DNA from 2 places in the Pseudomonas sp. B21-054 genome. Region 2 is predicted to be linked to the other one. Evidence: riboswitches for the same ligand, from Rfam matches in the RefSeq annotation. Region 2 holds a riboswitch; the other holds the start of a gene.
The links. Region 2 has a riboswitch for cobalamin ahead of LOY70_RS19775 (CbtB domain-containing protein). Riboswitches for the same ligand answer to the same signal wherever they lie in the genome.

Region 1: linked by a shared signal. The riboswitch ahead of cobO (cob(I)yrinic acid a,c-diamide adenosyltransferase) and the one ahead of LOY70_RS19775 (CbtB domain-containing protein) in region 2 are both predicted to bind cobalamin.

Annotation. Positions count from the first base shown of each region.
Region 1 covers NZ_CP087204.1:5,199,947-5,203,151, forward strand. Annotated here, with positions in the region: gene LOY70_RS22495 (cobyrinate a,c-diamide synthase) at 1-781, opposite strand, end outside; gene cobO (cob(I)yrinic acid a,c-diamide adenosyltransferase) at 793-1,404, opposite strand; cobalamin riboswitch at 1,485-1,696, opposite strand; gene LOY70_RS22505 (hypothetical protein) at 1,855-2,439, shown strand; gene LOY70_RS22510 (PQQ-dependent sugar dehydrogenase) at 2,637-3,205, shown strand, end outside.
Region 2 covers NZ_CP087204.1:4,589,341-4,592,545, forward strand. Annotated here, with positions in the region: gene cobW (cobalamin biosynthesis protein CobW) at 1-739, opposite strand, end outside; cobalamin riboswitch at 837-1,052, opposite strand; cobalamin riboswitch at 1,231-1,466, shown strand; gene LOY70_RS19775 (CbtB domain-containing protein) at 1,567-1,755, shown strand; gene LOY70_RS19780 (CbtA family protein) at 1,767-2,462, shown strand; gene LOY70_RS19785 (cobalamin biosynthesis protein) at 2,459-2,863, shown strand; gene cobM (precorrin-4 C(11)-methyltransferase) at 2,940-3,205, shown strand, end outside.

The DNA of each region.
Region 1 (3,205 bases), 610 kb from region 2:
CCCGCAGCAGATCCAGGCTCGCGCCATAGGTGAAGGCAAACGCTTCGTCCCGAGCCACGGCGATGCGCACACCGTCGAGCCATGGCGGCGGATTGATCACCTCGGGCGCGGCGAATTCGACCGCTGGCGGCAGTGCCACTTCGCAACTGCCAGCCAGGGCCTCGGCCGCCGCATCGAGGCGCAGGTCGAGGTCGTTCAACTCGCTGGCCTGGACCAGCCCGAGGTGGCGACTGGGTAATTCAATGCCGGTTTCCCGGGACAGCGCGCCATACCAACGCAGGCCTTCGGTCAGGCTGCCTTCGAGCAACTGCGCGTGGCGCAAGGTGCCTACCCGGTTAGCCAATACGCCAGCGAACGGCAAGTCCGGCTGATAACGCGCCAAGCCCAGGGCCAGGGCGCCGAAGGTCTGGGCCATGGCCGTGCCATCGATCACCGCCAGCACTGGCACGCCAAAATGCCGGGCCAGGTCAGCGCTGGACGGAGTGCCGTCGAACAACCCCATCACTCCTTCGATCAGGATCAGGTCCGCTTCGGCGGCGGCTTCCCACAACAACCGACGACTTTCCTGCTCGCCAACCATCCACATGTCCAACTGATAGACCGGCGCGCCGCTGGCACGCTCGAGGATCATCGGATCGAGGAAGTCCGGGCCGCACTTGAAGACGCGCACCTTGCGCCCCTGGTTGCGATGCAAGCGGGCCAGGGCGGCGGTAACGGTGGTCTTGCCTTGCCCCGAGGCCGGGGCGGCGATCAACACCGCTGGGCAGTGGCGGCACGACATGACGGCGTCGCTCACAGTTCGACGCCTTTCTGCGCCTTGATACCGGCCTGGAACGCGTGCTTGATCATGCCCATCTCGGTGACGGTGTCGGCCAGCTCGATCATTTCCGGCTTGGCGCCGCGACCGGTCACCACCACGTGTTGCATCGGCGGGCGTGCTTGCAGATCGCTGAGGACCTGATCGAGGTCGAGATAGCCGTGCTTGAGGGCGATGTTGAGTTCATCGAGCACCACCAGGCCAATGGAGGGATCGCTGAGTAATTGGCGCGATACCGCCCAGGCGGCTTCGGCGGCGGCGATGTCGCGCTGGCGGTCCTGGGTTTCCCAGGTGAAGCCTTCGCCCATGACGTGAAAGCGCACCTGTTCCGGAAAGCGGCGGAAAAACAATTCTTCGCCGGTGCTGTTGCGGCCCTTGATGAATTGCACCACGCCGCATTGCATGCCATGCCCCATGGCCCGGGCGAGCATACCGAACGCCGAGCTGCTCTTGCCCTTGCCGTTGCCGGTCAGCACCAGCAGCAAGCCACACTCGTTCGGCGAGTTGGCGATGCGCTCGTCGATCACGGCTTTCTTGCGCAGCATGCGCGCCAAGTGGCGTTCGTCGCGATCAGGGGTGTCGGTCATGGGGAGCTCTCCGTTGGGATTGGATAACGGCGGGCGGGGCACAAAAAAAGACGGCAGCAAGCCTGGCATCGCCCACCGTGATGCCGTTGGTTGAATCAGGCCGGTCTCCGGGCTCATGAGCGGCGCGATGCCGGGTTGCGCGCCTTCCCATGTCCATGGACACAGTGGCCTGTAGGCAACCTTGACTCATTTACCGTTGCGGGGGCAGCGCCGGGTTCGTGTGCACTCACCGGCTTCCCTGTTTCACTCTGTCGAACTCAAGTCACAGAGCACCTGAAACAAGCGGCGAAGGTTAGAGGGTTGGGGGTGGAGCGTCAATTAAAGCCGCCACGGGCCCAGCACTGGTTATTGGCCGGGATCAATGGAATGACGTCAATCTTGTGTCACGCTACGGGAAGTGATATCAAAGCGACATTACACCCCGATATCACAAGAACAAGAGGGCAAGACATGCAAGGCATGATCATCAGCAATCCAAAACTGGAGTTCCTGCGCCCGGTGCTGGAACGTTGGTTTGACTGTATCGACCGCTACAACGCCGTGCGCGGAGATAACGACACGCCTTACTGGTTCGATGAACGAGCCAACCTCAGCTTGCTGTCGGCGGCCGCCTGGATGGCCGAGATGGTCACGCTGCAGAACGCGCCGACCCGCAAGCAGAACGAAGAAGGCGAACGCAACGTCTGCGCCGATCTGCTTATCGCCAGTACCGAGGAGCGCGCCTTCATCCAGGCCACCCAACGCTGGCCCAAGGTCAACAACCTGAACCTGACCCAACCGCTGTCGGAAGCCACCAGCGATGCCAAGCGCATCAGCTACGCCAGCGACCTGAAGCTGGGCTGCCTGTTCGTCTCGCCGCAAAAAGCCCAGCAGAGCGCTACGCCCGAAGAACTGCAGGACATGATCGACGACCTGCAGAAGGAAAATACCTGCGCCGTGGCCTGGTATTTTCCTTACGCCTACCGCAAGTTGCGTAATGAAGCCGGCTTCTATCACCCCGGCATCGCCGTGCTGTTCAAACAGACCCACGGCTGACTCATTCAAGAACTGTGGGAGCGAGCTTGCTCGCGAGAGCGGTGCACCTGGCAACATCAATCTTGACTGTCACGCCGCCATCGCGAGCAAGCTCGCTCCCACAAGGTTTTGCCTGGCAGACTGGCCTACCCGCAGTTGAACCATCGCGCGTCTACGCTTCTCTATGAGTAACTACATGCACTCATAGGGAAGCCAGCATGCTCAAGCCACCACACCTTCTGATCGTCGCCCTTGCCGCCGGGCTTGTCGCTTGTGGCGAGTCTTCCACGCTGCAAGTGTCCGACGGCACCGGACCTGCACCGAAACTGCCTGAACCGAACAAGACCCTGGTCCCTACCGTCAACATCGCCGAAGCAATCGGCTGGCCGGACGGCACCAAGCCCACCCCGGCCCAGGGCCTGCAGGTGGGCGCGTTCGCCGAAGGGCTGGATCACCCGCGCTGGCTCTACGTGTTGCCCAACGGCGATGTGCTGGTGGCCGAAACCAACGCCCCGCCCAAGCCGGACGATGGCAAGGGCATTCGTGGCTGGGTGATGAAAAAGGTCATGGGCCGCGCCGGTGCCGGCGTGCCCAGCCCCAATCGCATCACGCTGTTGCGCGACGCCAATCACGACGGCATCGCCGAAACCCGTACGGTGTTCCTGGAAAATCTCAATTCACCGTTCGGCATGACTTTGGTGGGCAATGACCTGTATGTGGCCGACACCGACCGACTGATCCGCTTCCCGTACAAGGACGGTGACACGCAGATCAAGGCGCAGCCAAC
Region 2 (3,205 bases):
GATCGTGATGGCTATGGCGGCCGTCGATGTGTTCTTCGGAGCCGGCGCCCAGGCCGATGAGTACTTCCAGTGGCAGGCGACCGCTGCTGGCTTCGATGACCTTGACCGCCGGCGGCAGCTCTTCGGCGACTTCCAGGCGAACCTTGGCCAGGTCTTCAGGGCTGATCAGGTCGGCTTTGTTGAGGATTACCAGGTCGGCGCTGGCCAGCTGATCGGCGAACAGCTCATGCAGCGGTGATTCGTGGTCCAGGTTCGGATCGAGTTTGCGCTGGGCATCGACCTGGTCGGGGAAGGCTGCGAAAGTGCCAGCGGCCACGGCCGGGCTGTCGACCACGGTGATCACCGCATCGACGGTGCAGGCGCTGCGGATTTCCGGCCACTGGAAAGCCTGGACCAGCGGCTTGGGCAGGGCCAGGCCGGAAGTTTCGATGAGGATGTGGTCGAGGTCGCCGCGCCGCGCCACCAACTCGCGCATTACCGGGAAGAACTCTTCCTGCACCGTGCAGCACAGGCAGCCGTTGGCCAGTTCGTAGACGCGGCCGTTGGCTTCTTCTTCGGTGCAACCGATGGAGCACTGCTTGAGGATCTCGCCGTCGATGCCCAGTTCGCCAAACTCGTTGACGATCACGGCGATGCGCCGGCCCTGGGCGTTGTCGAGCATGTGCCGCAACAAGGTGGTTTTACCCGAACCGAGGAAACCGGTGACGATGGTGACGGGGAGTTTGGCCAGTGTTTTCATCGGATGCCCTTTGGCAAGGTGGCGGGCAAACGGGACGACAACCGCTGGCACAGGCGCGCGCGGAAGATTTCGCCACCGGATCACCCCGCCCGGTTGTAGTGAGAATCTGTGTCGAGGCAGGTCTCCTGGCTGACGGTGGGCCAGTCATTCGACTGGCAATTGCTGCGCCTTCCCGCGCAACCCGGATAAAAGGGTATGCACAGTGGCCTTGCAGAAACATCACCGTTCACAGTTGCGGGGGCAGCCGCGGCTTGGACCGCGTTCCCTTCTTAGCTTCGGCGCAGGCCGAAGAACCTCGAAGGCGCAAGGCTACGCAGGGTGTGGAGACGGGTCAATGTCCGCAAGTAAGTTCTGCGGTGTCCTTGCCGCCGCCATCGCGAGCAAGCTCGCTCCCACATTGGATCCCGCAGCCCTCTGTGGGAGCGAGCTTGCTCGCGATGGGCTGCGCAGCGGCCCCCTGTGCATTGACGGCCCCGCCCCGCCCATGCTCTCCTGTGCGCCTAGTTACGGGTGCCCTTCACAGGGTGAAACGGGAAACCGGTGAATCGTGTGCTTTACTTCAAGGCCACGTCAGTCCGGTGCTGCCCCCGCAACGGTAAGCGAGCGAAGCGTCTGAGCCACTGTGTCTGCCCTGCTACAAGGGCCCATGGGAAGGTGACGCTTGCAGGCAAGGCCCAGCCTCTGCCCCTCGCGAGCCCGGAGACCGGCCCATGACTCAAGCATCAACAAACCCGCGGTGGGCGGGCGCTGTTCGAACCTTGGCGGTCTTTGGCCCGGGGTCTCATTGCGCTCGCATCCCCCATGGAACAAAAACAGAGGGAAGCGCCATGTCGACCATCAGCAGCACCGCCCGCACCGCCAGCAGCACCACCACCCTGAGCCAACGCCTGAGCGCCGCGATCTTCGCTTCGATCCTGGGTGCCGGCCTGGTCTATTTCGCCGGTTTCTCCCACATCGAAGCGGTGCACAACGCCGCCCACGATACCCGTCACAGCGCCGCATTTCCGTGCCATTGAGACCTGACGACATGATCAAGCGTATCGCCCAGACTGCCGGTTTCAGCGGATTGCTGGCCGCCCTGCTGCTGACCCTCCTGCAAAGTTTCTGGGTATCGCCGCTGATTCTGCAGGCCGAGACCTTTGAGAAGGCCCCAACCGCTGAAGTCCATGAACACGCCGACGGCGTTGCCCACACCCATGATGCCGAGGCCTGGGAACCGGAAGATGGCTGGCAGCGCGTGCTGTCCACCACCGGTGGCAACCTGGTGGTCGCGGTGGGTTTCGCCCTGATGCTGGCGGGCCTGTACACCTTGCGCGCACCGACTCGCACCTCCCAGGGTCTGCTCTGGGGCCTGGCCGGTTATGCCACCTTCGTCCTGGCACCCACCCTTGGCCTGCCGCCGGAATTGCCCGGCACCGCAGCGGCCGACCTGGCCCAGCGGCAGATGTGGTGGATCGGCACCGCCGCGTCCACGGCGGTGGGCATTGCGCTGATCGCCTTCGGCAAGCATTGGCTGCTCAAGTTGCTCGGCGTGGCGACGTTGCTGGTGCCCCATGTCATCGGTGCGCCGCAACCCGAAGTCCATTCGATGCTGGCGCCAGAAGCGCTTGAAACTCAATTCAAGATTGCCTCGCAAGTGACCAACGTCGCGTTCTGGCTGGCCCTGGGCCTGATCAGCGCCTGGCTGTTTCGCCGGGACGGCCAAGCCCATCACAACGCATGAACAACGGGCCGATGCTGGTGGTCGGCCTCGGCTGCCAGCGCGGTTGCCCGGCCAGCACGTTGCGGGCATTGCTCGACCAGACGCTGCTGGCCCACGGCATTGCGCTTGATCAGGTGCGGGCCCTGGCCAGCATCGATCTCAAGTGTGACGAGCCGGGCCTGCTGGAACTGACCAAGCAATTGATGTTGCCACTGACCTGCTTCAGTGCCCAGCAGTTGGCCGGTTATCAGGATCGACTCAGTCACCGCTCCGAAATCGCCTTCGAGCGCACCGGCTGCTACGGCGTCGCCGAAAGCGCGGCCCTAGCCCTGGCCGACCAGTTAGGCACGAAGCCCGCGACCCTGCTGATTTCCCGCCAGAAGGCCCCCAGCGTCACGTTGGCATTGGCGCTCGTGTCGTAAATCCCGATAATTCGCCCTCAGGATCATGAGCGATCTTCATCTGGGCGACGCCCACTTACTTCTACAGGAGCCGGTCATGACCGTTTACTTCATCGGCGCCGGCCCCGGCGACCCGGAACTGATCACCGTCAAAGGCCAGCGGCTGATTCGCCATTGCGCGGTAATCATCTATGCCGGCTCCCTGGTGCCGGCGGCCGTGCTTGAAGGCCATCACGCCGAACAGGTGGTCAACAGTGCCGAGCTGCACTTGGAACAAATCATCGAGTTGATCAAAACCGCGCACCTCAAGGGCCAGGACGTGGCCCGGGTGCATTCCGGCGACCCGAGTCTGTACGGTGCCAT